Regions from separate parts of the Streptomyces sp. NPDC050164 genome, predicted to be linked through region 1. Evidence: riboswitches for the same ligand, from Rfam matches in the RefSeq annotation. Region 1 holds a riboswitch; each other region holds the start of a gene.
What was found. A riboswitch is a leader RNA that binds a small molecule or an ion and turns the genes downstream of it on or off. The one in region 1 is predicted to bind cyclic di-AMP.
Positions count from the first base shown of each region.

Region 2: linked by a shared signal. The riboswitch ahead of ACIBNA_RS18840 (transglycosylase family protein) and the one ahead of ACIBNA_RS29605 (transglycosylase SLT domain-containing protein) in region 1 are both predicted to bind cyclic di-AMP.
Region 3: linked by a shared signal. The riboswitch ahead of ACIBNA_RS07740 (M23 family metallopeptidase) and the one ahead of ACIBNA_RS29605 (transglycosylase SLT domain-containing protein) in region 1 are both predicted to bind cyclic di-AMP.
Region 4: linked by a shared signal. The riboswitch ahead of ACIBNA_RS00850 (NlpC/P60 family protein) and the one ahead of ACIBNA_RS29605 (transglycosylase SLT domain-containing protein) in region 1 are both predicted to bind cyclic di-AMP.

Region 1 is NZ_JBITJK010000027.1:32,690-40,382, forward strand. It holds gene ACIBNA_RS29575 (amidase) at 1-483, shown strand, start outside; partial or broken gene ACIBNA_RS29580 (flavodoxin family protein) at 480-1,059, shown strand; gene ACIBNA_RS29585 (ABC transporter permease) at 1,096-1,974, opposite strand; gene ACIBNA_RS29590 (ATP-binding cassette domain-containing protein) at 1,961-2,947, opposite strand; gene ACIBNA_RS29595 (outer membrane lipoprotein carrier protein LolA) at 2,989-4,239, opposite strand; gene ACIBNA_RS29600 (polyprenyl synthetase family protein) at 4,471-5,481, opposite strand; cyclic di-AMP (ydaO/yuaA leader) riboswitch at 5,984-6,159, shown strand; gene ACIBNA_RS29605 (transglycosylase SLT domain-containing protein) at 6,165-6,944, shown strand; gene ACIBNA_RS29610 (HAD family hydrolase) at 6,908-7,693, opposite strand, start outside.
Region 2 is NZ_JBITJK010000012.1:127,596-135,288, forward strand. It holds gene ACIBNA_RS18820 (exopolyphosphatase) at 262-1,227, opposite strand; gene ACIBNA_RS18825 (DUF501 domain-containing protein) at 1,224-1,754, opposite strand; gene ACIBNA_RS18830 (septum formation initiator family protein) at 1,801-2,277, opposite strand; gene eno (phosphopyruvate hydratase) at 2,382-3,662, opposite strand; gene ACIBNA_RS18840 (transglycosylase family protein) at 3,928-4,605, opposite strand; cyclic di-AMP (ydaO/yuaA leader) riboswitch at 4,610-4,788, opposite strand; gene ACIBNA_RS18845 (transglycosylase family protein) at 5,017-5,931, opposite strand; gene ACIBNA_RS18850 (cytochrome P450) at 6,074-7,339, opposite strand; gene ACIBNA_RS18855 (hypothetical protein) at 7,431-7,693, shown strand, end outside.
Region 3 is NZ_JBITJK010000004.1:1,676-9,368, forward strand. It holds gene ACIBNA_RS07730 (PrsW family intramembrane metalloprotease) at 1-1,216, shown strand, start outside; partial or broken gene ACIBNA_RS07735 (aldo/keto reductase) at 1,296-2,222, opposite strand; gene ACIBNA_RS07740 (M23 family metallopeptidase) at 2,304-3,335, opposite strand; cyclic di-AMP (ydaO/yuaA leader) riboswitch at 3,347-3,503, opposite strand; tRNA gene ACIBNA_RS07745 (tRNA-Met) at 3,793-3,866, opposite strand; gene ACIBNA_RS07750 (hypothetical protein) at 4,164-4,370, shown strand; gene ACIBNA_RS07755 (dihydrofolate reductase family protein) at 4,492-5,658, opposite strand; gene ACIBNA_RS07760 (MarR family winged helix-turn-helix transcriptional regulator) at 5,748-6,263, shown strand; gene ribA (GTP cyclohydrolase II) at 6,406-7,047, shown strand; gene ACIBNA_RS07770 (MarR family winged helix-turn-helix transcriptional regulator) at 7,163-7,678, shown strand.
Region 4 is NZ_JBITJK010000001.1:161,832-169,524, reverse strand. It holds gene pcrA (DNA helicase PcrA) at 1-2,271, opposite strand, end outside; cyclic di-AMP (ydaO/yuaA leader) riboswitch at 2,562-2,735, shown strand; gene ACIBNA_RS00850 (NlpC/P60 family protein) at 2,744-3,916, shown strand; gene ACIBNA_RS00845 (hypothetical protein) at 4,028-5,041, shown strand; gene ACIBNA_RS00840 (hypothetical protein) at 5,019-5,372, opposite strand; gene ACIBNA_RS00835 (NlpC/P60 family protein) at 5,795-6,862, shown strand; gene ACIBNA_RS00830 (LuxR C-terminal-related transcriptional regulator) at 6,875-7,615, opposite strand; gene ACIBNA_RS00825 (PspC domain-containing protein) at 7,612-7,693, opposite strand, start outside.

The DNA of each region.
Region 1 (7,693 bases):
GCCGTCTGGTCGTCCGACCTGGGCTTCGCCGGGCCCGACCCGGAGCCCGTCGCGCTCGCCCGGGCGGCGGTCGACCGGCTCGTGGCGGCGGGTGTCGTACGGCCCGTACGGCCGCGGGTGCCGTTGCGGCTCGCGGACCCCGGGCCCGCCTGGCTCGCCCTGCGCACACCCGGCGCCGATCCGGGCGAGGCCCACCGCGTCCGGGCGGAGAACGACCGGCGGCTTGCCGGACTGTTCGCCGAAGCGCAGCTGCTGCTGACGCCGACCACGCCCACCGCACCGCACGGGCACGACGGCCCGGGAGACCGCTACTCCACCTCCCTCACCTGGGCGTTCAACCTCAGCGGACACCCGGCGCTGAGCCTCCCGGCGGGCTTCGGCGGTGACGGCTGCCCGGCCGGGGTGCAACTGGTGGCGCCACACGGCCGGGAGGCGCTGCTGCTGGGCGTGGCGCGGGCGGCGGAGGTACACATCGGGAGCTGACGGCGACCTTCCTCTTCGTCCTGGGTAGCGCCCGTTCCGACGGCAACACCGAGCTGCTGGCCCGACAGGCAGCCGAGCAACTCCCCCCGGACGTCGAACAGCAGTGGATCGACCTCACCGAGCACCCGGTGCCCGTTCGGGGACCTGCGGCACGACAGCGACCACGTCCGCCCGGCCGAGGGCAACCTGGCCCTGCTGCTCGACGCCACCCTCGCGGCCACGGACATCGTGATCGCCTCGCCCCTGTACTGGTACTCGGTCTCCGCGCACCCCAAGCGCTACCTGGACCACTGGTCGGGCTGGCTGCTCACGCCCGGCATCGACTTCAAGGCGACCCCGGCCGGACGCACCCTGTGGGGCGTCACCGCGCTCGCGCACCCGCAGCCGGAGATGGCCGACCCGCTGGTCGGGACGCTCAACAACTCGGCCGCGTACATGGGGATGCGGTTCGGCGGAGTGCTGCTCGGCAACGGCAGCAAGCCCGGTGACGTGCTGAACGACACCGAGGCGCTGACCCGGGCGAAGACGTTCTTCGAGCAGGAGGCGCCACTGGCCCGGCTCGTGTACGAGTACTGAGCGCTGCCAGGACTGGCCCTGCGCGGGGACTGTGCGCTAGGCGGTGATGTCCTTCGTCGTGAAGCGGGCCCAGGCCGCCGAGCCGAACACCGCCGCGTACAGGGCCTGGAGGCCCAGGTTCTTCGCCAGGTCGTCCCAGTAGACGGGCTCGCGCATGAGGTCGGCGAAGGACAGCCAGTAGTGCGAGAAGAAGTACGGCTGGAGGGCGTGCAGTTGCGGGATCTGGTCGAGGATCTGGACCGTGATCAGCAGGCCGACGGTGGTCGCCATCGCCGCGATGCCGCTGCCCGTGAGCGTCGAGACGAACAGCCCGAGCGCGGCGACGCCGATCAGTGACGCGGCGACGACCAGGGCGATCAGCAGGGCTCTGCCCAGGCCTTCGGCGAAACTGATCCGGGTGCCGGAGATGGTCGTCAGATCGCCGAGCGGGAACAGCAGCGCGCCGACCGTCAGCGCCGAGACGGCCACGACGAGGGTGGCGGTCAGGCAGAAGATGACGACGGTCGCGTACTTGGTGAGCAGCAGACGGCCGCGGCCGGCCGGGGCGACCAGCAGATAGCGGAGCGTGCCGGCGTGTCCCTCGCCGGCGATCGCGTCGCCCGCGACGACACCGATGGCCATCGGCAGGAAGAACGGGAGGGTGGCGGCCAGCGCGGTGAAGACGAGGAACAGGCCGTTGTTGGTGATCTGCGAGATGAAGGCCGGCCCTCCCCCGCCGCCACCGCCGGGCGACGAACCGTCGCTCGTCTCGATCTTGATGGCGATGCCGACCAGGACGGGCACGCCCGCCAGCACGGCCAGCAGCGCGAGGGTGCGCCAGCGCCGGAAGGTGGTGGTGAGCTCGCTGCGCAGCAGCCCGAAGGTCCACAGCGGGCTCACCGGCCGTACGGTCCGACCGACTTCAGCCCGCGACATCGAAGCCCTCCCCGGTCAGCGCGACGAACGCGTCCTCCAGCGAGGCCCGTTCGACCGTGAAGCCGCGTACGCGCACACCGGCCGTCACCAGCGCGGTGTTCACGTCGGCGAGGTCGCTCTCCGGTGGTTCGCCGGTCACCCGGTCGTCCGTGACGACGACGTCGCCGACGCCCTGCTCCTTCAGCACCCGGGCCGCCTCCGCCGGGTCCGGCGTGGTCACCACCAGCCGGCCGCGCGCCCCGGCGGACAGCTCGGCGACCGCGCCCTGGGTGATCAGACGGCCCTGCGTCATCACGGCCGCGTGCGTGCAGACCTGCTCGATCTCGTCGAGCAGGTGGGAGGAGAGGAAGACGGTCGTGCCGTCCGAGGCCAGCTCCCGTATCAGGGTGCGGATCTCGCGCATGCCCTGCGGGTCGAGGCCGTTGGTCGGCTCGTCGAGCACGAGCAGCCGGCGCGGCTGGAGCAGCGCGGCCGCGAGGCCCAGACGCTGTTTCATGCCCAGCGAGTACGCCTTGGCCTTCTTGCCCGCGGCGGCCGTCAGGCCCACCCGGTCCAGCGCGGCGGCGACCCGGGCCTTGCGGGTGCGCGGATCGGCGGCCGGGTCGGCGCAGTCGTAGCGGATCAGGTTGTCGCGGCCGGAGAGGAAGCCGTACGGGGCCGGGCCCTCGATGAGGGCGCCGACGTGCGGCAGCACGGCGCGGGTGGCCCGGGGCATGGGCTGCCCGAGCACCCGTGCCGTGCCGGAGGTGGGTTCGATGAGGCCCATCAGCATGCGGATGGTGGTGGTCTTGCCGGAGCCGTTGGGTCCGAGGAAGCCGAAGACGCTGCCCGCCGGGACGGTCAGGTCGAGGCCGTCGACGGCGAGTTGTCCGCCGCGGTAGCGCTTGGTGAGCGCGCGGGTGGCGATGACCGGTTCCCCGGCCTCGGCCCGCACGTCGCTGTGCTCCCGCTCCGCGGCGGACGGTTCACCCATCGGCTTCCTCGTTCTCTCCGAGTCCCGTAGGAGTACTGGACTTAACTCCCGGCGTCGGCCGCCTTCACGAGCGCGTCCTTGGTGACCATGCCCACGTAGACCTTGCCGTCGTCCGTCATCAGGGCGTTGACCAGGCGGGTGGAGAAGACCGTGCCCGAGCCGAACTTGCCGGTGACCTTGTCGCCGAGCGAGTTCACGAAGCCGCCGAGGTCGCCGCCGGCCTCGCCGGAGGGCATGCCCTCGCCGCCGGTGTCGAAGGTGGCTATGGAGTTCCAGCCCTCGCCGATGGTCTTCATTCCGTCGAGGCCCTTGCCGAGGTTCTCCTCGGACTTCGGGGCGTGCTTGCGCGCCTCGCCCTTGTCGAAGCCCTTGCCAGAGGCCTTGTCGGAGGCCTTGTCGGAGGCCTTGTCGGAGGCCTTCTCCTCGGTGACCTTCGCGCCCTTGGGCGGGGTGAAGTCGAAGGTCGACGCGGCCGGCTTGGCGAAGCTGACCTGGGTGAAGCCCGCGTCGACGACGGCGGCGCCGCCGCTCGCCGGGGTCAGCGTGAACTTCAGCGGCATGCCGGTCTTCGCGTCCACGGCCACGGTGACCGCACCGACCGTCGTGCCGGACTGCTTCGGCTTGATGAGCAGCTTGTAGGCGTCCCGGCCGGCGACCTGGGCGGTGCCGTCCACGGTCACGGAGGTCGTGTCGTCGACGGCCTTCAGGGCCTCCTCGGCGAAGTCCTTCGGCGTGGCCGGCGGCTGCTCCTTCTCGTGCCCCGGGCTGTCGGAGGCGGTGCCGTGGTAGACCTCGTTCGACTTGCTGTCGTAGCCCCAGACGTCCTTGCCGTTGTGGACGATGCTGTACTCGGCGGCGTTCTCCAGCAGCGACAGCTTCTGCTTGTCCGGGCCGTCGGCCGCGACGCGCAGGGTGTGCGTGCCGGAGGCCAGTTCCGTGAGCTTGGCCGTCGGGTCGGCGGAGGAGGCGCCCTCGCCCTGGCCCGCGGCACCGGACATCAGGCTGCTCTCCAGCCCGCCGAGGTCCGGCAGGCCGAGGTCCGTGCTGATCTTCACCGTGCCGGACAGCTGCTGGACGTCCGACTTGGCCATCTTCTCGATGAGCTGCTGTGCGGTGATCTTCGGGAGGTCGGGGTCACCGGAGTCGGCGAGTGCGGGGACCAGCCCGATCGTCGCGGCCGCCACCCCCATCACCGTGACCGGGACGACGTACCGCGCGGCTTTGCGCCGCCCGGAGCGCTGCTCGTCGACCTCCCCGCCGGTCGTGCTGTCGTCGGATGCGTACGGTGCCATGTGTGCCCTACCTCCGTGGTCGGCGGCGGCTGTCCGTGTCGTCCACGCACTCGTCCCTGAGCCGCCATTCTCACCCGAAGTGGTGAGGAGTGGTGTTTTCCGTGGTGTCCATCTGACCAAATCGGCCAGGGAGATACGTCAGACCCCGGGCTCAACTCCACGTACTGCTGCGGTATGACACGAGAGGGCGACTTCTCCCCCGACCCGTAGGGGTCGTACGGGGAAGAGGCGCTAGCCGGCCCGGTGCACCACCGCGTCGGACAGCTCCACCAGCGCCGTCTTCGCGGTGCACTCGGGCAGCGGCGCGAGCGCCGAGCGGGCGGCCTGGGCGTAGCGGATGGTGTCCTGGCGGGCCTGTTCCAGCGCCGGGTGGGCGCGCAGCAGGCGCAGGGCCTCGGCGTGCCGGTCGTCGTCGGTGAGGTCGGAGTCCAGCAGCTCGCACAGGGCGATGTCGTCCGCGAGCCCGAGCCGGGCGGCCCGCTCGCGCAGCCGCAGCACCGGCAGTGTGGGGATGCCCTCGCGCAGGTCGGTGCCGGGGGTCTTGCCGGACTCGTGGGAGTCGGAGGCGATGTCCAGGACGTCGTCCGCGAGCTGGAAGGCGACGCCGAGCCGCTCGCCGTACTGGGTCAGCACGTCCACGACCGTCTCGTCGGCGCCGGACATCATCGCGCCGAACCGGCACGACACCGCCACCAGCGAGCCGGTCTTGCCGCCCAGCACGTCCAGGTAGTGCTCGACCGGGTCGCGGCCGTCCTGCGGTCCGGCCGTCTCCAGGATCTGCCCGGTCACCAGCCGTTCGAACGCCTCGGCCTGCACCCGCACCGCCTCCGGGCCGAGGTCGGCCAGGATGTGCGAGGCGCGGGCGAAGAGGAAGTCGCCGGTGAGGACCGCGACGGAGTTGCCCCAGCGGGCGTTCGCGCTCGCCACCCCGCGGCGCACGGCGGCCTCGTCCATCACGTCGTCGTGGTACAGCGTGGCGAGGTGGGTCAGCTCCACGACGACGGCCGACGGCACGATCCCGGGCGCGTGCCGGTCGCCGAACTGGGCGGAGAGCATCACGAGCAGCGGACGGAACCGCTTGCCGCCGGCCCGGACCAGGTGCTGGGCGGCCTCCGTGATGAAGGGCACCTCACTCTTGGTGGCCTCGAGCAAGCCTTCCTCGACAGCCGCCAACCCGGCCTGGACATCGGCTTCCAGAGCCTGGTCCCGCACGCTCAGCCCGAACGGCCCGACGTCGGTCACGAGGGGTCTCCTGTCTGCTGGTGTCTGCCGGTGATTACGCGGTTTGTCGATAGGTCGCTGCCATCACTCGAGTCAGCGTATCCGGTCACGTTTCGATCACCACCAGCGCCCATGGTTACAGGCCGGGTGGTATCCGATCACGACCGCAATGTTTTCGATCGGCTCATAAGAACAGACATTTATCGACTTACCAGGAGATAGTGGGCTATGCATGATTTGCCGCGTTGAGTAACTGAATTCCCGTTGGTGGAAATTGCCCCATGGACTCGTGATCAGTGAGTTGAATCACGTTATCCCCCGTGACGCCCCACTCCGACACCGGCCCGTACCTCCTTCCGCCGAACGCCAGTTGAGCCTTGGCTCTCGCAAAGGATCAAGCGGCTCATATGCCCCTGACCAAGGTCGACCGGCGCAATGTGTGACTCCGGTGCTTGTTCCCGACATGTGCTCTCGCATACGTTCCGGGCCTGTCCGGCGGACGCCGAATCCTGCCACCGCCCGGACTCCCCACAAACCCACTCACTCACGCAGGGCAGGAGCGGGGGACCCAGGTAAGTCGCCGGTCCGCGCAGCGGAACGGCTCGGGGTGAAGCCGCGTACGGCACACAGTGCCGTGGGCGGCCGGGCACCTCCCGGCCCGAACCCGACAGCTCACCTCGCAGGCGCCGGAGAGGAACATCCCCATGCCCCGAGGCAAGCACCGCCGCCCCAGAACCAATCCGCTCACCCGTCGTGTCGTAGCCGCAGGCACCGGCGGAGCGGCACTCACCCTCCCGCTCCTCGGCGCGACGCACGCCAGCGCCGCCCAGCCGGCCCAGAGCGCGCCCGCCGCCGCACAGTCCGTGCCGCAGGCGGCCCAGCCCGCCAAGTCCCTCACGTATACGGTGTCCAAGGGCGACACGCTCTACCGCATCGCGGACAAGTACGACGTATCGGGCGGCTGGAAGCAGCTCTACAAGGACAACCGCGCCGCCGTCGGCGACAAGCCGCAGCTGATCCACCCGGGTCTGAAGCTGAAGGTGAAGACGGCCAAGGCGGACGCCGCGAAGAAGACGGCGACCAAGTCCTCCGCCCCCGCCAAGCCGGCCGCGAAGCCCGCCGGCGGCGTCGCCGAGGCCACCCAGGCCTCCGCGAAGACCTACGCCAACAACCTGGACGGCTGGATCCGCGAGGCGCTGGACATCATGGCGCAGAAGGGGATTCCGGGCTCGTACGACGGCATCTACCGCAACATCATGCGCGAGTCGTCCGGCAACCCCCAGGCGATCAACAACTGGGACTCGAACGCCGCCAAGGGCACCCCGTCCAAGGGCCTCCTCCAGACCATCGACCCGACCTTCCAGGCCTACCACGTGGACGGCACGTCGTGGGACCCGTACGACCCGGTCGCCAACATCACCGCTGCCTGCAACTACGCGGCCGACCGCTACGGCTCGATCGACAACGTCAACGGCCCGTACTGAGCCGTCTGAGCCGTCCCGCCCAGCAGTCGTTCGAGGACGACGGCGATGCCGTCGTCCTCGTTCGACAGGGTGACCTCGTCGGCCACGGCCTTGAGTTCGGGATGGGCGTTGGCCATCGCCACGCCGTGGGCGGACCAGTCGAACATCGGGATGTCGTTGGGCATGTCGCCGAAGGCGACGGTGTCCGCCGGCCGCAGCCCCAGGTGCTCGGCGGCCAGCGCCAGGCCCGTCGCCTTGGTGACGCCGCACGGCTGGAGCTCGACCGTGCCGGGCCCCGACATCGTCACCGTCGCCAGCGACCCGACCACCGAGCGGGCCGTCGCCGCCAACTCGTCGTCGCTCAGGTAGGGGTGGCGCAGCAGCACCTTGCTGATGGGCTCGCCCCACAGCTCGTCGCGCCGGTCGACCCGCACGGCGGGCAGGGTCGGGTGCGGCATGAGATAGCCAGGCTCGATGAGCGTGAGCCCGTCGACCCCGTCCTGGTCGACCGCGGCGTACACCTGCCCCACCTCGGCCTCGATCTTGCCGAGGGCGGTCTCGGCCAGCTCCCGGTCCAGGGTGATGGACCACAGCAGCCGGTCCGCGCCGGCGTCGTACACCTGCGCGCCCTGCCCGCACACCGCGAGCCCCGTACAGCCGAGGTCGTCCAGGAGCGGCCGCACTCTCGGCGCCGGCCGGCCCGTCACCACGAGGTGCTGGGCACCGGCGTCCGCCACCCGCGCGAGCGCGGCGAGGGACCGGTCGGACAG
Region 2 (7,693 bases), on a different contig from region 1:
CTCTCTGGCTCGCCGACCCCCCTGTGAGTCCTCCGCCGGACGCTCCTGCGACCTCCTGCCCAGGCGCACCCATACCATGCTTCTGAACATGTTCAAAGGCCCATCGGACCCCCAGAAGGGTCAACGCGGCCCTTCTCGTCGCCCTCGAGTGCCGAATTCCTTGTGAAGAACTTCACGAACTTTTCCGGGAGGCTGCTCCCGGGGGCTCGCGCGAGCCGCCCGGACGCGCTCAAACGTGATCCTTGCCTGCTCAGAAGCGGGCTAGGCGACGGACCAGGCGATGCCGTCGAGGATGTCGTGCTCGCTGACCACGACCTCCTCCGCGCCGATCCGCTCCATGATCGACAGCAGCACGAGGGCCCCCGCCCCGATCACGTCGACCCGGCCCGGGTGCATGGAGGGCACGGCCGCGCGCTCGGCGTGTGTGGAGCGCAGCAGCCACTCGGTGATCTCGCGGACCCGGTCGTGGGAGACACGGGAGTGGTGGATGGCGGCCGAGTCGTACTCGGGCAGCTCCTGGGCGATCGCCGACACGGTCGTCACGGACCCGGCGAGGCCCACCAGCGTGCGGGCCTCGCGCAGCGGAACCGTCTCCTCGGCGAGGTCGAGGGCGGCCTCGATGTCCGCCCGCATCGCGGCGATCTGCTCCTCGGCCGGCGGGTCGCTCACCACCCCGTCCCGGACCAGGTGCCGCTCGGTCATGCGGACACAGCCGATGTCCACCGAGCGTGCCGCGCGGACCTGGTCGTCGCCGACGACGAACTCGGTCGAGCCGCCGCCGATGTCCACCACGAGGTAGGGCTTCGGAAGGTGGTCGCGCCCGGCGAGCTCCTTGGTGGCACCGGTGAAGGAGAACTCGGCTTCCTGGTCCCCGGAGATCACCTCGGGCTCGACGCCCAGGATGTCCAGCACCCCGCGCACGAACTCGTCCCGGTTCTCGGCGTCCCGGGAGGCGGAGGTCGCCACGAACCGCAGCCGCTGCGCCCCGTGCTCCTTGATGATCCCGGCGTACTCGCGACAGGCCGCGAAGGTCCGCTGCAGCGCCTCGGGGGCGAGCCGGCCGGTGCGGTCGACGCCCTGCCCGAGCCGCACGATCGTCATACGGCGGTCCAGGTCGACCAGCTCGCCGGTGGCGCCCGCGCCGGAGGCTCTATTGGACACAGTGGCGTCGGCGACGAGGAGCCGGATGGAGTTCGTACCGCAGTCCACGGCGGCGACACGGGTCACTGGGCGTCCTCCTCGGCGGCCGTCACGCACGGGCCCTTGAGCCACCACTCCGGCAGCATCCCGATGGCCTCGTCCCCGAGCGGGTTCACGCCCGGCCCCGCGGCCAGCGAGTGCGCCACCAGCACGTGCAGGCACTTCACCCGGTCCGGCATGCCGCCCGCGCTGGGGAAGTTCTGCAGCTCCTCGATCTCGTCACGGCGCCTGATGTAGTCCTCGTGCGCCGCTTGATACGCCGCCGCCAGCTCCGGATCCGAGGCCAGCCGCTCGGTCATCTCCTTCATCACGCCGTTCGCCTCCAGCGTGCCGATCGCCGAGGCGGCGCGCGGGCACGTCAGGTAGTACAGCGTGGGGAACGGCGTGCCGTCCGGCAGCCGCGGGGCCGTCTCGACGACGTCGGGCTGCCCGCACGGGCACCGGTGCGCGATCGCGCGCAGGCCGCGCGGGGGCCGGCCGAGCTGCTGCTTGAAGGCCTCGACGTCCGCGTCGGTGGGCTCGGTGCGCGGAGTGGTCGGCGGGGGCGTTTCCATGACTGTGTTCAGGCTGTCTTTCTCTGGGTGCTGTCTCGGGTCACGTTCACTGGTCGGAGGCGTCGGCCTTGTCGACCCCGTCCCAGACGTTGGAGTACCAGGGGCGGTCGGCCGCCCCGAGGTCGGCGTGCGACTGCCGCGCCGCGTGCGGATCGACGACGATGAACCCCGTCTCCCCCGGCATGACGTAGTGCAACCGCTTCCGGATCTGCTGCTCGGCGTACGCGTCGTCCTGCCAGCGCGCCTTCTGGTCGCGCAGCCGTTCGACGCGCTGCCGGGCCTGCTGCTGTTCGCGCTGGAGGTCGTCGATCTCGGCGCGCTGCGAGACGTACTCCCGCATCGGGTAGGCCAGGGCCACGATCAGCGAGCACATCACCAGGGCTAGCAGCGCGGCCCGGCCGGTGAGCCGGGAGCGGCGGGCCTGGCGCTTGGTCTGGGAGCGGTAGACCCGGGCCGCGGTCTGCTCGCCGAGCAGCCGGATCCTGGTCGCGGTGGAGAACCGGTCCCGGTCCTTCACGGCCATGTCTGTCCGCCTCCCGCTCCACCGTCATACGCGCGTACGTCCCCGGACACGGTACGGGACCGGGTACGGGGACGTACGTACGACGCTGCCTCTTACGGGTCGGGTCAGCCCTTGAAGCGCGGGAACGCGCTGCGGCCGGCGTAGACCGCCGCGTCGTCGAGGATCTCCTCGATGCGCAGCAGCTGGTTGTACTTGGCGACGCGCTCGGAGCGGGCCGGGGCGCCGGTCTTGATCTGGCCGCAGTTGGTGGCGACCGCCAGGTCGGCGATGGTGACGTCCTCGGTCTCGCCGGAGCGGTGGGACATCATGCACTTGAAGCCGTTGCGCTGGGCCAGCTCGACGGCGTCCAGGGTCTCGGTGAGCGAACCGATCTGGTTGACCTTGACCAGGAGCGCGTTGGCCGCGCCCTCCTCGATGCCGCGGGCCAGGCGCTCGGGGTTGGTGACGAACAGGTCGTCGCCGACGAGCTGGACCTTGTCACCGAGCTTGTCGGTGATGGTCTTCCAGCCCTCCCAGTCGTCCTCGAACAGCGGGTCCTCGATGGAGACGAGCGGGTACGCGTCGACGAGCTCCGCGTAGTACTCGGTCATCTCGGCGGCCGAGCGGTCCTTGCCCTCGAAGGTGTAGACGCCGTCCTTGTAGAACTCGGACGCGGCGACGTCGAGGGCCAGGGCGATCTGCTCGCCGGGGGTGTAGCCGGCCTCGTTGATCGCCTCCAGGATGAGGTCGAGGGCCTCGCGGTTGGAGCCGAGGTTCGGGGCGAAGCCGCCCTCGTCGCCGAGGCCGGTGGCCAGGCCCTTCGACTTCAGGACCTTCTTCAGCGTGTGGTAGACCTCGGCGCCCCAGCGCAGGGCCTCGGAGAAGGACTCCGCGCCGATCGGGGCGATCATGAACTCCTGGATGTCCACGTTGGAGTCGGCGTGCGAGCCGCCGTTCAGGATGTTCATCATCGGCACCGGCAGCAGGTGCGCGTTCGGGCCGCCCAGGTAGCGGAACAGCGGCAGGTCGCTGGCCTCGGAGGCGGCGTGGGCGACGGCGAGGGAGACGCCGAGGATGGCGTTGGCGCCGAGGGAGCCCTTGTTGTCGGTGGCGTCCAGGTCGAACATCGCCTGGTCGATCAGGCGCTGCTCGGTGGCGTCGTAGCCGACCAGCTCCGGGCCGATCTGCTCGATGACCGCGAGGACGGCCTTCTCCACACCCTTGCCGAGGTACCGGTTCGAGTCGCCGTCGCGCAGCTCGATGGCCTCGAAGGCGCCCGTGGAGGCGCCGGACGGGACGGCGGCACGACCGGTGCTGCCGTCGTCGAGGCCGACCTCGACCTCGACCGTGGGGTTGCCTCGGGAGTCCAGGATTTCCCGGGCTACGACGACGTCGATGGACGGCACGAGCATCTCCTTCTTGGTGTGACGCGGGTACGCGGGCCGCTCGGACCCTGCGTGGTGCGGGCCGCGGTGGCTCGCGACATGAGCCTAACCGGCTCCGCGCGATCGGCCACCGGGTCGCCCACCCCATGGACAGAACCGAGAGTAAATTGTTTCCGAACGGAACAAAGCCGGATCGCAAAGACCGGCAGAAAAAACCCCGCCCCGGTGCGCACGGGGGAACGCACACCGGGGCGGGGAGCCCGTGGGGACGGGGGTGGGCCGCTGCTTACTTCAGGTGCAGCTGCTGGCCCGGGTAGATGAGGTTGGCGTCGTCGACGATGTCCTTGTTCAGCTCGAACAGCTTCTCCCAGCCGCCCTCGACCTTGCGCTCGGTCGCGATGGAGCTGAGGGTGTCGCCCTTGACGACCTTGTACTCGCCGTCGCCCTTCTTGACCTTCTTGCCGGTCGGGGTGGTGACGGTCTTCTTCGCGGCCGGACGCTCCTCGGAACGGGAGGCCGGCTGCTGCTGGGTCTCGCGGGTCTCGGTGCTCTGCTGCGCGGAGTCGCTCGAGGAGCCGCCGCCGCTGTAGCCGGCGCTCGACAGGCCCTTGCCGCAGACCGGCCAGGCACCCTTGCCCTGGCTCGCGAGGACCTTCTCGGCGATCTCGATCTGCTGGGCCTTGGTGGCCTGGTCGGCGGTGGAGGCGTACTTGGTGCCGCCGTAGCCGGACCAGGTGGAGGCGGAGAACTGCAGACCGCCGTAGTAGCCGTTGCCGGTGTTGATGGACCAGTTGCCGCCGGACTCGCACTGGGCGACGGTGTCCCACTCGGAGGCGGTGGCGGCGGAGGCGTTGCCGGCCGCCATCAGCGGGGCGGCGACGGCGGCACCGGTGACACCGGCGATGGCGATGACCCGAGAGGCCTTGGACGGACGGCGGTGCGTGCCCTTGCCGGAAAACAGCATGGAGAGATCCCCTCACCGACGCCTGCGAGGTGAGCTGTCGGGTTCGGGCCGGTTGAGTTGCCCGGCCGCGTCCCTCCCGGGACACGGCTTCACCCCAAGCCGGACCTGCCGTCGAGTTGCCTCAACCGCCGGGCCCGGCACTTACCTTGGGTCCCCCGCTCCTGCCTACGGCGCTTGACGCGACGACTGTTCCCGTGCGGCCGCTGGCAGGATTCGGCGTTGCGGCAGCCGGGGCTCGCGGTGGCGAGCGGTCATGACCGTAGACATGCGATCCGCGGAATTTCAAAGACGATCAGGGCTTCTGAGATCTATCTCTCACCGGTCTTATATGGGACATTCAGTGCGAACGGTGACGTGAACTCGCGGGGTTTCGGGGTGACTTCCGCCGCCGTTTCCGGACTGCCCCACCGGCTACTCCTCGTCCGCTTCGCCCCCTACCGTGAGCTTCTGACCGGGGCGGATGAGGTTCGGGTCGGTGCCGACGGCCGCCTCGTTCCCGGTGTAGAGCGCGCGCCATCCGCCGCTGAGGTCAAGGGAGTCGGCGATGGACCAGAGGCTGTCGCCGGGGCGCACGGTGTAGGAGCCGTCCGTCGCCTCGCGCGAGGCCTCTCCGCCGCGCGAGGCGTGCCGTCCCGCGGACCCGGACGTACGGCCGTCCTCCGCCGCGGCGCCCTCGTCGGCGCTGGGGCCGCGGTGGCGGCCGGAGCCGGTGTCGGTCGGGGCTGAAGCACCGTCGTCCTGTGGCGACTTGGCGGGCTCGTCGCTCTCGGGAGTGGCCGACGGGGAGCTGCCGGGCTCCTGGTCCTGCGACTGCTCCTGCGACTGGTCCCGTATCGAGGAATCGGCAGAATCAGGTGACTTGTCGGAGTTGGCGGTTTCGTCCGACTCGGGGGAGTCGAGCAGTCCGGGTGAGTCCGTCGGAGCGGACGAGTCGGACGCGTCCGAGCCCTTGTCCTGTTCGAGGCCGGAGAGCAGCCCGCAGGTACGCCAGGCGCCGACCCCCTGGTCGGCGAGGATTCTCTCGGCCACGGCTATCTGCTGCGACCGGCTGGCCAGGTCGGCGCTCGGGGCGTAGTCGAGGCCGCCGTGGTTCTCCCAGTCCTCCTGGGACAACTGGAGGCCGCCGAAGTATCCGTTGCCGCTGTTCTGGCTCCAGGCGCCGCCGGTCTCGCAGTCCGCGACCCGGTCCCAGGTCGTACCGTCGGCCGCGCTGGCGCCGGAGGCTCCGAGGAGCGGGATCGCGATGGCGGAGCCGGTCACTCCGGCCGCGACGAGGAGAGCCGGAGCCTGGCGGGGGCGACGGTGCCGACCGTTCCCGGAGAGCATACGGAGACCTTTCGCGAGACAGCAGTGACCGGCGCGGCGCAGGATGCCCGGCCGCGCTGATGGGTGAACGTATCGGCAGACGATCACTTGTCACAAGTTCATGCCGCGCAGATCACGTGAAGATCACAGTCCTGACAGCGTGTCACCTTTGGGTCGGTGTGAACTCCACCGGCAGGGTCCGCAGCCCGCGCATGATGAGGCCGCCGCGCCATCTCAGCTCGGCCGGATCCGCGGCGAGCCGCAGGTCCGTCAGGCGGGTGAGGAGCGTGGCGAGCGCGGTCTGACCCTCCAGTCGGGCGAGCGGGGCGCCGAGGCAGTAGTGGATGCCGTGGCCGTAGCCGAGGTGCTGGCTGTCGCGGCGGGCGAGGTCGAGCACGTCCGGATCGGCGAACCGCTCCGGATCCCGGTCCGCGGCGGCCAGGACGACGAGGACCGGGTCGCCGGGCGCGATGTGCTGTCCGCCGATGGTGAGCGGCTGCGTGGCGAACCGCCAGGTGGCGATTTCGACGGGGCCGTCGTAGCGCAGGAGCTCCTCGACGCCGGTCTCCAGGAGGCCGGTCTGCCCGGCGGCGAGGGACGCCTGCAGTCGCGCGCGCTGCTCGGGGTGGGTGAGCAGGGCGTAGGTGCCGTTGCCGATCAGGTTCACGGTCGTCTCGAACCCGGCGAACAGCAGGATGAAGGCCATGGCCGCGGCCTCGTTCTCGGTGAGGTGCTCGCCGTGGTCGGAGGCGCGGATGAGACCGGAGATGAGGTCCTCGCCGGGGGTGGGCTCGGTGGGCAGCGCCTCCCGCTTGCGGTGGATGAGGTCGGCGAGGTAGCCGCGCATCTTCTTCACGGACCGCGCCACCCCGCCCCTGGGCCCGCCCTGGTGACGGATCATCATCCCCGCCCAGTCGCGGAAGTCGTCCTGGTCCTCGCGGGGGACGCCGAGCAGGTCGCAGATGGCGTAGATGGGGAGCGGGAAGGCGAACTCGTGGATGAGGTCGGCGGACCCCTTCTCCGCGAACCCGTCGATGAGCTTGTCGGTGAGCTCCTGCACCCGCGGCGCGAACTCGGCGACCCGGCGGGGCGTGAACGCCTTGGACACGAGCCGTCGCAGCCGGGTGTGGTCCGGCGGGTCGATGTTGAGCAGATGCGTCATCAGCTCGGCCTTGCGCTCACCGGGGATGCCGGTCTTGCCCTTGGCGTGCGCGGGTTCGTCATGATGCGCCGGGTCCTTGGAGAGCCGGTGGTCGGCGAGCGCCTGCTTGGCATCGGCGTACCGCGTGACCAGCCAGGCCTCCACACCGCTGGGCAGCTTGGTGCGGTGCACGGGGGCATGCTCGCGGAGCCAGGCGTAGGCGGGGTAGGGGTCGGTGGCGAACTCCCAGGAAAACAGTTCGGGCACGCCGGGCACGTCACGTTGCATGCCACGACCCTACGCAGCGCCCGGGGCAGCTCCGGCCGCCGCTGTCAGAGGTCATCGCTACTCTCACCGCGTCGAGACCGAGGAGGACCGGGTGCTCGAAGGCGTGCTGATCGCGGAGAGCTTGCGGGTCGGGGCCGAGTTGGCCGGTGTCCCGCTGCGCGTCACGAAGATCGCCAGGGTGGCAGTGGAGGGTACGGCGGCCGGGCAGCCGCCGCGGTGGACCCTCCTGGACTTCACCGCGGAGGAGGCCGATGCGGAGCGTCTGGCCGAGCGGCTGGCCGCGTGCCTGTCCCCGACCGGGGGCTGGTACGTCAACTACAACACCGCCGCCGAGGCCTTCGTGGTCTTCCCCGG
Region 3 (7,693 bases), on a different contig from region 1:
GCTGACCACGCTCCTCGCGATATCCGGCCTCGTCATCCTCGCCCTGGTCCGCGAGGAGACCGGCACGGAAGGGTTCCTGGTCGGGCTGGGGCTGGCCACGCTCCCGGTGCCCCTGCTCATAGCCGCGTTCCGCTGGCTGGACCGGGTCGAACCGGGCTCCTGGCGCAACCTGCTGTTCTGCTTCGCCTGGGGCGCCTGCGCGGCGGCGCTGATAGCGATCGTCGCCAACAGCTTCGCGACCAGATGGATAGCGACGGCGACGGCGGATCCGTCCCGCGCGGACACACTCGGCGCGACCGTCATAGCCCCGGTGGTCGAGGAGACGGCCAAGGCGGCGGCCGTCTTACTGGTCTTCCTCTTCCGGCGCCGCGACTTCACCGGCATCCTCGACGGAGTGGTCATGGCCGGCGTCACGGCCACCGGCTTCGCGTTCACGGAGAACGTCCTCTACCTGGGCACCGCCTTCGGCACCGACCAGCTCACCGGCGGCACCGGCATCGCCTCCGTCACGGCGGCCACCTTCTTCGTGCGCATCATCATGTCGCCGTTCGCGCACCCGCTCTTCACCGTCCTCACCGGCATCGGCTTCGGCTTCTCCGCGCTAGCGGCGGACCGCCAGCACGTCCGCCGCGTCGCCTTCCCGCTCTCCGGGCTGCTGCTCGCGATGGGCATGCACGCGATGTGGAACGGCTCGTCGGCGTTCGGCGAGTACGGGTTCTTCGCCGTGTACGCGGCGTTCATGGTGCCCATCTTCGGGCTGCTGACGTGGCTGGTGGTCTGGACACGGCAGCGGGAGCTGAAGACCGTACGGACGGAGCTGCCCGCCTACGCCGTGGCCGGGTGGCTGTCCCCGGTCGAGCCGTACGCGCTCGGCTCGATGCGGGCCCGGCGGATCGCCCGCCGGTACGCCCGCCGCCACGCGGGCAGGGCGGCGGCGCGGGAGGTCGCACAGTATGAGGCGTACGCGACGTCCCTGGCGTTCCTGCGGCACCGGGGCCGCCGCGGCCGCGCCGGTGCCGACTTCGTCGTACGGGAACGAGAACTGCTGGACGAACTGTGGCGCCGCCGGGAGGCCGCCCGCCCGGCCCTGGACTACGCCGCGCGGATCACGGCCCCTCCGGTACCGGTGGCGGCCCCGCCCTGGCCGGTGTACGGCGCCTACGGATACGGCTATCCGACGACGCCGTACCCCGCGTACAACCCATACCGGTCGTAATCGAAAGCTCAGCCCCCGGAGCAGGAGACTCAGCCCGGGGGGGCAGAAACCGCTCAGGCCGAAGCCCCCGAAGCATCGGAAGCCTCCCGATCTCCGCCTCCGTCAGCGTCAGCTCCCCGACCCCGACCAGCGCCGGCAGCTGCTCCACCGTCCGCGCGGAAGCGATCGGCGCCGCCACCGTCGGCTGGGCCGCGAGCCAGGCAAGGGCGACCGTGGCGACGGGGACGTCGTGGGCCGCGGCGATCTCGTCGAGGGCGTCGAGGACCCGGCGGCCCCGCTCGGTCTCCAGGTGCCCCGCGGCACCGCCCGCCCGCGCGCTGTCGACGGTCGTACCGGGCCGGTACTTGCCGGTGAGGAAGCCCGACGCGAGCGCGTAGTACGGGACGGCCGCCAGGCCGGTCCGCTCGACGAAGTCCTGGAGCTCGCCCTCGTAGGTGTCGCGGGAGACCAGGTTGTAGTGGGGCTGGAGGGCCACGTACCGGGCGAGCCCCTCGCGGTCGGAGAACTCCAGGGAGGCCCGCAGCCGCTCCGCGGAGATGTTGGAGGCGGCGATGTACCGCACCTTCCCGGCCTTCACGAGTTCGTCGAGCGCGCCGATGATCTCCTCCACCGGCACGTCGGGCTGGTCGAAGTGCGTGTAGTAGAGGTCGATGTAGTCGGTACCGAGGCGCCGCAGGGAGGCGTCGGCGGCGGCCTTGATGTTGGCGGCGGACAGCCCCTGGTACTCGGGGTGCTGGCTGACCTTCGTGGCGACGACGACGTCCGCGCGGTTGCCCCGGGACGCGAGCCACTTGCCGAGGACGGTCTCGGACTCACCGCCCTGGTTGCCGTCGGCCCAGGCCGAGTAGACGTCGGCGGTGTCGACGAAGTTGCCGCCGGCGGCCGTGTACGCGTCGAGGACGGCGAACGACTGTGCCTCGTCGGCCGTCCAGCCGAATACGTTGCCGCCGAGGGCGAGCGGGAAGACCTCGAGGTCGGAGGAGCCGAGCTTGCGGAGAGAAGTCATGCTATGTGTCAACGACCGTACGGGAACGGCTCATTCCACGGCAGACGCAAAGCTCCCGTAAACACCGCTCCCCGCACGGGATCAGACGTTCAGGCCCTTGCCCCGCAGCCACGCCAGCGGGTCGACCCCGTTGGTGGACCCACCGGTGTGGACCTCGAGGTGCAGGTGCGCCCCGGTGACGTTGCCGGTCGCACCCACGCGGCCGATGACGTCACCCGTGCTGACCTTCTGGCCGACGCTGACGCCGATGGACGACTGGTGCGCGTACCAGATCTCCGTGCCGTCATCGAGGGTCAGGACCGTCTTGTAGCCGTAGGAGCCGTTCCAGCCCGCCTCCGTGATGGTGCCGCTGTGCACCGCCTTGATCGGCGTGCCCGTGGGGGCGGCGAAGTCGAGGCCGGTGTGGTAGCCGGAGGACCAGTAGGCGCCGGCCTGACCGAAGGTCGAGGTGATGGTGTACGCGGAGGTCGGCAGCGTGTACTGCTTGGCGAGGGCGGCGAGCCGCTCGGCCTCGGCCTTCTTCCGGGCCTCCTCCTCCGCCTTCCTCTTGGCTTCGGCGGCCTTGGCCTTGGCTTCCTCCTCCGCCTTGGCGGCGGCCTCCGCGGCCGCCTTCCGGGCGGCTTCCGCGGCGTCCTGCGCGGCCTTGGTCTCGATCTGTTCCTGCTGGTGCTCGGCCTGCGCCATGATCCGGGCGCGCAGCGCCTCACCGGCGCCGGAGGTGCCCTGCTCGGTGTCGGCGGTCACCGTGCCGAGGTCGCTGAGCGGGGTGGCGGAGCCTTCGGGGGTGTCGTCGTCCGCAATGAGGGAACCCACCGAGGGCAGGTCCGAAACGGAGATCGACACCGGCGGCTTGCCGGTCTGGGCGCTGGCCATGCCGCCCGCGCCCACGGCGGCTATGACGCCGACGCCCAGGACGGTGGAGCTGCGGGCGAGTCCGCCGCCGCGCTGCTTGGTGACGCGATGCCGGCCGCGGACGGGACGGATGGACTCCGCGGTGGGGTTCCATTCCTGGAACGGGCCCTCGTCGGTGCGGTGACCGCCGTAGCCGAAGGTTTCGGTGTCGCGCTGGTTCGGCGCGGACGGGGCCGCGGGGGCAGGCCGGTTGGACGCCACGTGGGCGTACTCCTTTCCTTCCTTCTCGCCTACCGGGTTAGCTGACGGGTTCGGAGCAGGAAGGTCTCCTACGCGCGTATATCGGCCGTGCTTCCACGGCGGCATACGCCCGATTCACCCCAAGTGGTGGTTCCCCGGTTCCCTTTCGGGATTCGGCGCGTGCGCACGGAGCCGCCTTCTGTGACGGCTGGGACGACCGCGCTGCGTTATCGAACGTTAATAGACGCGCGGTGGGGATTCCAGCGATTCCTCTTGATCATTAACCTTTTTCGCGCGGACACACCTGCCACGACCGGCGCAAATCGGGCGAGTTGACCGCTATGCAAATGACTCACGAGGTTTGACGGTGTGTCAGTTGTTATGCGCAGCGGTGCGATTCACTCACCAACAGTAATGTCGGGATCGGGAAATACACCGAGGGCCGGAACCCTTTCGGATTCCGGCCCTCGGCCTTCAGTAGCGGGGACAGGATTTGAACCTGCGACCTCTGGGTTATGAGCCCAGCGAGCTACCGAGCTGCTCCACCCCGCGTCGTTGTGACTCCAGTGTACGCCATCCGCGGGACAGCTCGCGCACACCCGGTGCTCAGCGGCCCGGGTTGCCCGCGTGAGTGAGGGTCTCCCAGGCGGTGAACAGGTCGTCGGTGCCGGCGGGCCCGGCACTGCGCAGGTCTCCTGGGTGACGCCGTCCCGGAAGCGCTCCAGGGCGTGGCCGAAGGCCCGGTGGTCGTCGAGAAGAACGGCGATGGCGATGACCGCTTCGGTCGCCACGAGGTCCCAGCCCCCCGTGAAGTCCGGGTCTGTGGCGGCGACTTCCGGGAGATGGGCCGTGCGCAGCATGCCCTCGAAGCGCCGCACCCGCTCGGCGGGCCAGTCCCTGCCGCGCGTGTGCCGCACGATCTTTGCGGCCCTGGCCCAGACCGACCCGGTCGAGCCGGCCTGCACCGCGGTGTTCTCCCCGGTGTGCCGACGCAGCGTGGCCGACCTCCGGGTCGGCGGCCCCGCAGGAGGAGACGAGGAGGGGCGAGCGCGGTGAGCAGGAGCGCTGTCGTACCGGCCCTGGAGGCAGCGCGACCCGGGAGACGGCGCGACCCGGGAGACGGCGCGACCCGGGAGGCGGCGAGGCCGCACGATTTGTTGGGCCGATCGGCCCGCGCTCAGTGCGGCAGGTGGCGGTTCGGGGCCTTGGCCCGCTCCTCGTGCTCCGGGAGGACGACGACCTCCACACCTCCGGCCGCGAGCACGCCGCTGCCGTCGGCCCCCGCCACGAAGGTGTCCGGCTCGCGCCACGCCGTGACCACGCGTCGTACGCCCGCGTCGAGGATCAGCCGGGCGCAGGGTGCGGGGCGGGAGGCCCGGCGGGCGCAGGGCTCCAGGCTGCTGTAGACCGTCGCGCCGGCGAGCCTGGGGTCGGCCGGGCCGGTCTTCGCCAGGGCCACCTCCTCGGCGTGCGCGACCGGGTCGCCGCCCTCGCGGGAGTGGCCGCGGGCCAGCTCCGTGCCGTCGGCCGCGACCACCACAGCGCCGACGCTGAACGCCGTGTCCGAGGGCGGGCACTGTGCCGCCAGTTCGCAGGCGAGGGCCAGCCAGCGGTGGTCGGCGGCGACGGGGAGGGGGCCGGTGCCGGGAGCGGTCGGCTCGTAGCGCATGAGCACCACGTCCTCGATCCGCCGGGTCTCCAGCAGCCGGAGCCGGCCGGACTGGTAGCCGCCGGGTCCGAAGAGGCGGGGCGCCTCGGGGTCGCCCACGAAGAGCGGGGCGAGGACCAGCTGGAGTTCGTCGGCCAGGCCCTGGGTGAGGAGCTGGGTGTGGATCAGGCCGCCGCCCTCGACCATGAGCCGCCGTACGCCCCGGACGTCGTGCAGGTGGGTGAGGAGCCGCCGCCAGTCGAGGTCGGCGCCGAGCGGGACGATGTCGGTGGCATCGGAGGCATCGGTGGCATCGGTGGCATCGGTGGCGAGGCCGAGGGCACGGGCGCGTTCGGCGCCCTTGTCGGTGGTGTAGAGGACCTTCTCGCCGCCGGTGTGCCAGAACCGTGCCGCCGGGTCGAGGTCGCCGGAGCCGCTGACGGTGACCTTGAGGGGGTACTCCGGCCGGCCGGCGGCCGTGCGGGCGGCTCGCCGCTCGGGGGAGTTGACCAGCAGGCGCGGGTTGTCGGCGCGGACGGTGCCGGCGCCGATCAGGATCGCGTCGACGGACGCCCGGACCTCGTCGACCCGGTCGAAGTCGGCCGGGCTGGACAGGAGCAGGCGTTCGGGGCCGGTGTCGTCCAGGTAGCCGTCGAGGGAGACGGCGGCGGACAGCAGGACGTACGGGTGGGGCATCGACGCTCCCGGCTCGTGGAAACTCGTGGCGAACGGCGGACTGACGGGACGGGCTTGGTTCAAGTTTGAAACAAACCTACACTGGCGGCATGACGACTCGCTGGCTCACCCCCGAGGAGCAACGCGCCTGGCGCGCGTACATCGCCGCCTCGCTGCTCCTGGAGGACGCGATCGACCGGCAGCTCCAGCAGGACGCCGGCATGCCGCACCTGTACTACTCCATCCTGTCCGTGCTGTCGGAGTCCCCGGAGCGGCGGCTGCGCATGACCGATCTCGCCGAGCGGCTGAAGATCACGCGCAGCCGGCTGACGTACGCGGTGACGCGGCTGGAGAAGGACGGCATGGTGCGGCGTGAGGCCTGCCGGTACGACAAGCGGGGCAGTATCGCGGCCCTGACCGACGACGGGTCGACCGTACTGGAGCAGGCGGCGCCCGGGCATGTCGAGACCGTGCGGAGCTTCCTGTTCGACCGGCTCAGCGAGGAGCAGGTGGGACAGCTGGAGGAGATCTCCCACGCGATCGCGCAGGGGCTCCAGGAGGAAGGGACGCGGCCGGCGTCGGACGACGTGCCATGGCGACGGAGGTCCTCCACGGCCTGTTCGTGAGCCACGTCACAACGCCCCTCGGCCTCGTTGCTTCAAATTTAAAGCAAGGGTAGGGTTCCGGACGTGGATCTGCTTCAAATCTGAAGCAGCCTGCAAGCCGACGGCTGTGCAGCCGAACAGGAACGGAACCCGGAGGCCCCGCATGCCCGACACCCCCGCTGTCATCGCCACCCCGCGCTCCCGCGTCCGGGTCCCGCTGCGCTTCCACGACGGTTACGAGGTCCACGCCGAAGTCGTCACCTTCCACGGTCTGGCCGACGGCCAGGAGCACGTCGCCGTCGTCCTGGGCAAGCCCGGCGCGGTCCCGCTGGTGCGGCTGCACTCCGAGTGCCTGACCGGGGACGTGTTCGGCTCGGCCCGCTGCGACTGCGGTCCGCAGCTGCGCGAGGCCGTCGAGCGCATAGCCGAGCGCGGCGGCGTGCTCCTCTACCTCCGCCAGGAGGGACGCGGTATCGGCCTCTACAACAAGCTCGACGCGTACGCCCTCCAGGACGAGGGCCTCGACACCTACGAGGCGAACGCGGCCCTGGGACTGCCGGAGGACGCCCGCGACTACACGGCGGCGGCCCAGATGCTCCGGGCCCTGGGCATCGGCGAGCTGGACCTGCTCTCCAACAACCCCGACAAGGCCCTTCAGCTGCGCGACCTGGGCGTGGACGTCCGCGACCGCGTCCCCACGGGCGTCTTCACCACCGCGCACAACGTCCGCTACCTGCGCGCGAAGGTCCTCCAGACCCAGCACACGCTGCCGCTGGCCGCGCTGACGGGGCTCAGCGCGGGCTGAGCCGCCCGGCCCGGCCAGGCGCCGAACGAGGCGGCTTGCCCCTCGGCTCATCGGGTACAGCCTTGAAAGAGGGCGACCTCCGCAGTACCCGGAGCTTATGGAAAGTGACCGTTTCGTGACCGATCTCGGCGGCCCCGGCGACCCCCGGGCAAGGAGACCGGGCGATGGCCCGCAGGCCGTCGCGGCACAGATAGCCGACGCCGTGGAGAGCCTGACGGCGCTGTGGTCGGTCGCGGCCCAGGACGCGTCCCTGCGCCTGTCCCTGCACCAGCTGCGGGCGCTGCGCACCCTGGAGGCGGCGCCCGGCCTGAACCTGACGGCCCTGGCGGACCGGCTGGACATCGGCCTCCCCACGGCCAGCCGCCTCTGCGACCGCCTGGCGGCGGCCGGCCTCCTGGAACGCTCCCCGCACCCGGACACCCGCCGTGAGGTACAGCTGTGGCTCACCACGCACGGGCAGCATGTCCTGGGCGACGTCGCAGGTCGCAGGGCACAGGCCCTGGCCACGGCGCTGGCGGCGATGGAACCGGCGGAACGGGTGGCGTTGAGGCGGGGGCTGCGGGGGTTTCTTGCCGCGCGGGATGCGGAAATCCCGCGTGACGACGAGCCCGACCCGACTGGCGGACCGTAGCGGCGGCAAGTCCGG
Region 4 (7,693 bases), on a different contig from region 1:
CGCCGACGAACGCGAACGGGACGACGACAGCGAGGCCGCCACCCCGGAGACCGGGCCGGAGGACGCGGGCGCGGTCGCTCCCGTCCGCTTCCACTCCACGTAGGCCGGCGGGATCTCCTCCAGGAAGCGGGAGGGCGGGTTGTATGACGGCTGGCCCCAGGCGCTGCGCAGGGTGGACCGCGTCAGATACAGCCGTTCCCGCGCGCGCGTGATGCCGACGTACGCCAGGCGCCGCTCCTCCTCCAGCTCCTTGGTCTGGCCGAGGGCGCGCATGTGCGGGAAGACGCCGTCCTCCATGCCGGTCAGGAAGACGACCGGGAACTCCAGGCCCTTGGCGGTGTGCAGGGTCATCAGCGTGATGACGCCGTCGCCGTCCTCCTCGTCGGGGATCTGGTCGGAGTCGGCGACCAGTGCGACCTGCTCCAGGAAGTCGGACAGTGTCCCCTGCTCCTCCTCGCCGCGCTCCTGCTCGAACTCCATGGCGACGGCGGCGAGTTCCTGGAGGTTCTCGATCCGGGTCTCGTCCTGCGGGTCGGTGGAGGCCTGCAACTCGGCGAGGTACCCGGTGCGTTCCAGGACGGCCTCCAGCACCGTGGCCGGTCCGGCGCCGGACTCGACGATCGTACGGAGGTCCTCCATCAGCGTGTTGAACCGCTTGACGGCGTTGGTGGAGCGCGCGGCCATGCCGTACGCCTCGTCGACGCGCTTCAGTGCCTGCGGGAAGCTGATCTTCTCCCGCTGGGCGAGGGCGTCGATCATCGCCTCGGCTCGGTCGCCGATGCCCCGCTTGGGGACGTTGAGGATCCGGCGCAGCGGCACCGAGTCCTCCGGGTTGGCCAGCACGCGCAGGTAGGCCAGGACGTCCCGGACCTCCTTGCGCTCGTAGAAGCGGACGCCGCCGACGACCTTGTAGGGCAGGCCGACGCGGATGAAGACTTCTTCGAAGACACGGGACTGGGCGTTGGTGCGGTAGAAGACGGCGACGTCGCCGGCCTTCGCCTCGCCGGCGTCCGTGAGGCGGTCTATCTCGTCGGCGACGAACTGCGCCTCGTCGTGCTCGGTGTCGGCGACGTAGCCGGTGATCGTGGCGCCCGCACCCGCGTTGGTCCACAGGTTCTTGGGGCGGCGGGACTCGTTGCGCTCGATGACCGCGTTGGCCGCGCTGAGGATCGTCTGGGTGGAGCGGTAGTTCTGCTCCAGCAGGATCGTCGTCGCGTCCGGGTAGTCCTCCTCGAACTGGAGGATGTTGCGGATCGTCGCGCCGCGGAAGGCGTAGATCGACTGGTCGGCGTCACCCACCACGCACAGCTCGGCGGGCGGGATGTCGTCCGGGCCCGGCGGTAGGTCGACGGGGTACTCAAAGGTGCCGACGAGCTCCCGGACGAGGGCGTACTGGGCGTGGTTGGTGTCCTGGTACTCGTCCACCAGCACGTGGCGGAAGCGGCGGCGGTAGTGCTCTGCGACGTCCGGGAAGGCGCGGAGCAGGTTGACCGTCGTCATGATCAGGTCGTCGAAGTCGAGGGCGTTCGCCTCGCGCAGCCGCGACTGGTACATCGCGTAGGCCTGGGCGAGGGTCTTCTCGAAGCCGTCGGAGGCCTGGGCGGCGAAGTCCTCCTCGTCGATCAGCTCGTTCTTCAGATTGCTGATCTTGGCGCTGAAGGACTTCGGCGGGAAGCGCTTGGGGTCGAGGTCCAGGTCGCGGCAGACCAGGGCCATCAGGCGCTTGGAGTCGGCGGCGTCGTAGATCGAGAAGGAGGATGTGAAGCCGAGCTTCTTGCTCTCCCGCCGCAGGATGCGCACGCACGCGCTGTGGAAGGTCATCACCCACATCGCGTTCGCCCGCGGGCCGACGAGCTGCTCGACGCGCTCCTTCATCTCGCCGGCGGCCTTGTTGGTGAAGGTGATCGCGAGGATCTGGCCCGGGTGCACGCCCCGCTCGGCGAGCAGGTGGGCGATGCGGTGCGTGAGCACGCGGGTCTTGCCGGAGCCGGCGCCGGCCACGATGAGCAGCGGGGAGCCGGAGTGGACGACGGCGGCGCGCTGGTTGTCGTTCAGCCCCTCCAGGAGGGCGGCGGTGTCCACCACCGGGCGCGGGGCGCCGTCGCGGTAGTAGGCGTCCCGGTCCGGCGGCACGTCGAACTTCCCGCCGAACAGATCGTCCGGAACCGGCTCCGGAGAGTGATCGTCCTCGGGTGGCGGCGGGGGCTCGTCCGCAGGGCCCCGCTGGGCCTGGAGGTCCGCCAGGAAGCTGTCGTCAAAGAGGCTGCTCATCGCTCTCCGAGTCTAGGGCGCCCCACTGACAGCCCGCCGCCGCCCTGAGAACATCGCCGGAATGACCCCCTCGTCACCCTGCACCCCCGCATGGTCACAGCCTGCTATGGCCGTCACAATTATGACGAAGTCGTGACCAACCCCCCTCCACCGATGCCTCTCGGCGACGCTCTCGGGTAAGGTCACGAAAATGTATCGGGCATATCGCCCATCAACCTTCACAAGGGCCACACGAGTTGGCTACCGTGCGGGCAGGCCGCACGACCCCCACCGGCGAACGTCGCCGGGCCGCGCGGCCTCCGCCGAGTCCGGTATGCCGTAGCGGCAGCCGGAGCCGGGGACCCAACCGAGAACTCTGGGGTGAATCGGCCCGACTCCCTTTGCGGAGACGGCCGTAGGGCAACCCTTCCGATGTACCCGCCCGAACCCGACAGCTAACCCGGTAGGCGGAGCACGGAAGGAGTCGCCTCCCTTGGCGTCGCACCGCAAGTCGCGTCCCGCAGGTACGCGCGTCGCAGGCATACGGACCCCCGCCCTCGCAACGGCGGCCCTCACGTCCGTGGCCCTGCTCTCCCAGTCGGCCAACGCAGCCCCCGAGGCCGACGGCAAGCCGAGCCTGGAGGAAGTCGAGAAGAAGGTCGACGACCTCTACCGCCAGGCAGAGTCGGCCACCGACAAGTACAACGCGGCCAAGGAGAAGACCGCGAAGCAGCGCAAGCGCGTCGACACCCTCCTCGACGGCGTCGCGCAGCGCACCCAGAAGCTCAACGAGGCGCGGGAGAAACTGGGTTCCTTCGCCGCCGCCCAGTACCGCACCGGCGCCTCCGTCCCGGACACGGCGACGTTCCTGCTCGCGGACACCCCGCAGGACTACTTCGACCGGACCCAGCTGATGGACCGGATGACCGGCCGTCAGAAGGAAGCGGTCGACGACTACGTCACCCAGCAGTCCGAGACGATGAAGGAGCGCCAGGAGGCCACCGAGAGCCTCGAGACGCTCAACGAGACTCAGGGCGACCTGAAGACGGCCAAGGCCACCGTCCAGCGCAAGCTCGCCGACGCGCGCGAACTGCTGTCGAAGCTGACCGCCGAGGAGAAGGCGCGGCTCGCGGCGATCGAGAGGGAGAAGCAGCAGGAGGCCGCCCGCAAGGCCGACGAGCTGGCCCGGCAGCAGGCCGCGCAGCAGCAGGCGCAGGAGGAGGAGGCCGCCCAGCAGCAGGACAGCGGTTCCTCGTCGGCGGGCTCCGGCTCGTCCACCTCGACGGCCCCGGCCGACTCCTCGTACGCCACCAAGGCCGAGAAGGCGCTCGCCTTCGCCCGCGCCCAGATCGGCAAGCCGTACGTCTGGGGCGCCGTCGGCCCCGGCTCCTACGACTGCTCCGGCCTCACCCAGGCCGCGTGGAAGGCCGCCGGGGTGACCCTGCCGCGCACGACCTACGACCAGGTCGACGCCGGCACCACGGTCCCCGTCTCCCAGGCCCAGCCCGGTGACCTGGTCTTCTTCTACGACGACATCACCCACGTCGGCATCTACATCGGCAACGGGATGATGATCCACGCCCCGAAGCCCGGCACCTATGTGCGCGAGGAGTCGATCTACTACGACGGCGAGTCGTCGATCCACAGCGTGGTGCGGCCGGCCTGAGGGCCCGTACGTCACCGAGGGCACGCACGCGTGGTGGTACTCGCGTGTTTTCGAGGCGCACGCGTGCGTGCCCCGCTCGTCACGCGCGCGGCGCCTCCTAGCCTTGGCCACATGCCCGGCCCCTCCCCCTCCACCGCCTGGTGGGCGCAGCGAGCGCCGTCCGCCAGTGCCGCCGTGCTGGCGACCGGCACCCTGTCGGTCGGTCTGGATCTGGCGGGGTACGACGTCCTCTCGCGCATCGCCATCGGTCTGGCCTGCGCGGCTTGGCTGATGCTCGCCGCGGACTTCACCCTGCGGCTGCTGCTCGCCGGCACCAGGTGGCGGGCGTACGCGGGGGTGCCGGGCCTCCTGGACACCGTGGCGACGGCCGCCCTCACCACCGTGGCGGCGACGGCCGTCCTGGGCGCCGGCTTCTCGGCGTCCGGCTCGCAGTCTCTGGCAGCCGCACTGCTGGTGCTGGCCGTACTGCTCTGGCCGCTGCCGCTCGCCCTCCCCGCGCAGGACGGGGAGCGGCGCGGGCCCGGGACGGTGTTCGCGCGCTGCATGGCCACCCAGGGCCTCGCCGTGCTCGCCGCCACGCTCGCCGCGGAGGAGTCGGCGGCCTGGCTCGCGCACGCGGCGCTGGTGCTGTTCTGGCTCGGGCTCGTGCTGTATGTCCTCGCCCTGGCCCGTTTCGATGTGCGGCAGGTGGCCGAGGGGCGCGGCGACCACTGGCTCGCGGGCGGGGCGCTCGCCATCTCGGCGCTGGCCGGGGCGCGGCTCATCAGCTCCGACAGCGCACGCCTGTACCTGTGGAACGACGACGACCGCGGCGTCCTGCGCCATGTGACCGCCGTGCTGCTCGTGCTCGCACTGGCCTGCTACGCCGTCCTGCTCGCCGCCGAGTTCCTACGGCCCCGGCCCCGCACCGACATCCGCCGCTGGGCGACCGTGTTCACCTGGGCCAAGACGGCGGCGGCCGCACTGGCCGTCGCCGCCACCTTCGACGTCTCCTGGCTCGACGGCCTCGGGGAGGTCCTGCTGTGGGTCGCGGTGGCCGCGTGGCTCGGGACCACCGCCTGGGCGGTCGCCTCGGCCCGGGCCTACGTCCTGCCCGGCCGGGTCAGGTCCAGAGAACGGCGATGAAGACGTTCGCCGTGGTCAGCGCCCCGACCAGGCCGAACAGACCCTTGTCCACCTTCTCGTCGTCCCGTTTCACGTAGACCAGACCGAGGATCACTATCAGCAGCGCCAGCTTCACGCCGATCTTGATGTTGTTCACGGACTGGTCGTCGGCCTGGTTGAGGCCGACCAGGATCACACCGGTGACCAGCATCGTCAGCGCGCCGTGCAGCATCGCGGGGGTGTAGCGGGCGGTGCCCTCGCCCATCGCCTTCATCTGGGTGAGGAAACCGCCCAGGAGGGATGCGATGCCGATGATGTGGAGGCCGACGAAGAGGTGGATGAGTACGTCCATGAGGCCGGAGCCTAATCAGGGGCTCCACACCCCCCCGGCACCGGCCCGTCGGATGCATATATGCGCCCCATAGCACCCGCCCGCCCTCCCGCGCCCGCGAATCGGCGCATTGGTCATCACGCTGAGTTAAGTCGACGGCGGCGAGACGAGATCACGGTCGCATACGGTCACCGTCGGTCCTCTCGGGACACTTCCGCGCACCCGCCCCCGGGCCGCCGCGGCGAGGCTTAGCGTCCTCCACCAGGTGCCCGGCTCCCACCGCCGCCCGGGCCAGGGGCGGCAGTCGGACACCACCGCCGAGAAGGTCCGGCGGCGGTCCGCTTCCCCTGTGCGGGCCGTCGCCGGACGCGCAGGCCGCCCGTCCGCCCCCCTGGCGGCCGTACGCACCCGTCGGCGGTCGCAGGAAAGGACGTGGCCCCCAGGTGGCAGCGCACCGCAAGCCCCGCCAGCGCTCCGTTAGCGGCAACAAGGCCCGTACGGCCGCCACGATCGCCCTCGCGGGCGCGGCGACCGCGACGGGCTTCGACGGCACCGGACACGCCGAACCTGAGCTCACCACCGGCCAGGTCAAGGCCAAGGTGGACGAGCTGTACCAGGAGGCGGAGGTCGCCACCGAGAAGTACAACGGCGCGAAGGAGAGGGCCGAGGCGGCCGGACAGCGGCTGAAGGACCTCCAGGACCAGGCGGCACGCAAGGAGGAACGGCTCAACTCCGCCCGCGAGGAACTGGGTGCGGTCGCCGCCGCCCAGTACCGCGGGGGCGGCCTCGACCCCGCGGTGCAGCTAGCCCTGTCCGACGATCCCGACCGGTACCTGAAGAACGCCGAGTTCGTCGAGCGGGCCGGAAACCGGCAGAACGCCGCCGTCACGCGCGTACGCAAGCAGCTGAGGGAGATCGAGCAGCTGCGGGGCGCCGCCCACATCGAGCTGACGTCCCTGAAGTCGCGGCAGACGGAACTGAAGCGGCACAAGAAGACCGTCACCGGCAAGCTGGGTTCCGCGCGGCAGCTGCTGTCCCGGCTCAGCGCGCAGGAACGTTCCGGGCTCGGCGAAGCGCCAGGCACGGACCGCGCCTCACGCTCTTCCACGGGCCCGCGCGGCACCCTGGCCGCCCCGGGATCCGCCGCCGCCCAGGCGCCCAACTCCCGCGCGGCCGCCGCCGTGTCCTACGCCTACCAGAAGCTCGGCAGCCCCTACGTCTGGGGCGCGACCGGCCCGAACGCCTTCGACTGCTCGGGCCTCGTCCAGGCCGCGTACCGCTCCGCGGGCGTCTCCCTGCCCCGCACGACGTACTCCCAGATCGACGCGGGCCGCCGCGTCTCCCGCTCCGAACTGCTCCCCGGTGACCTGGTGTTCTTCTACGCCGGCATCAGTCATGTCGGCATCTATGTGGGCAACGGCCGCATGATCCACGCCCCGAACCCCTCCGCCCCGGTCCGGGTCGCCCCGCTCGACGAGATGCCGTTCACGGGCGCCACCCGGGTGGTCTGACCGGGCGCGGCGTCACACCAGCCGGCGAGCCGTCGCCCACCGCGTCAGCTCGTGCCGGTTGGAGAGCTGGAGCTTGCGGAGGACCGCCGAGACATGCGATTCGACCGTCTTCACGGAGATGAACAGCTGCTTGGCGATCTCCTTGTACGCGTACCCCCGGGCGATGAGCCGCAGCACCTCGCGCTCGCGCTGGGTGAGGCGGTCCAGGTCCTCGTCGACCGGCGGCGCGTCCGTGGAGGCGAAGGCGTCGAGGACGAACCCGGCCAGCCGCGGGGAGAAGACCGCGTCGCCCTCCTGGACTCGGAAGACGGAGTCGACGAGGTCCGTGCCGGTGATCGTCTTGGTGACGTATCCGCGGGCCCCGCCGCGGATCACGCCGATCACGTCCTCCGCGGCGTCCGACACGGACAGCGCGAGGAAGCGGACGGGCTGCTCGGCGTCGGCCATCAACGGGGCGCAGCGGCGCAGCACTTCGACACCACCGCCACCCGGCAGGTGCACGTCGAGGAGGACGACCTCGGGCCGGGTCGCGGTGATGACCGTGACCGCCTGGTCGACGTCCGCTGCCTCGCCTACGACCTCGACACCGGTCTGCTCGGTCTGGCCGATCTCGGCCTGGACCCCCGTACGGAACATGCGGTGGTCGTCCACGAGGACCACGCGCACGCGACGCCCCGGGCCGCCGCCCGACTCCGCGGGCCCGGCCGCCTCCGCCGATCCCGCCGTACCGTTCGCCTCGGTCGGGTCGCTCATGACGTCTTCTCCGCCCTCTCCATCTCCAGCTCGACCTCCGTGCCGCCGTCCGGCACCGCGCGCAGCCGCGCCGTACCG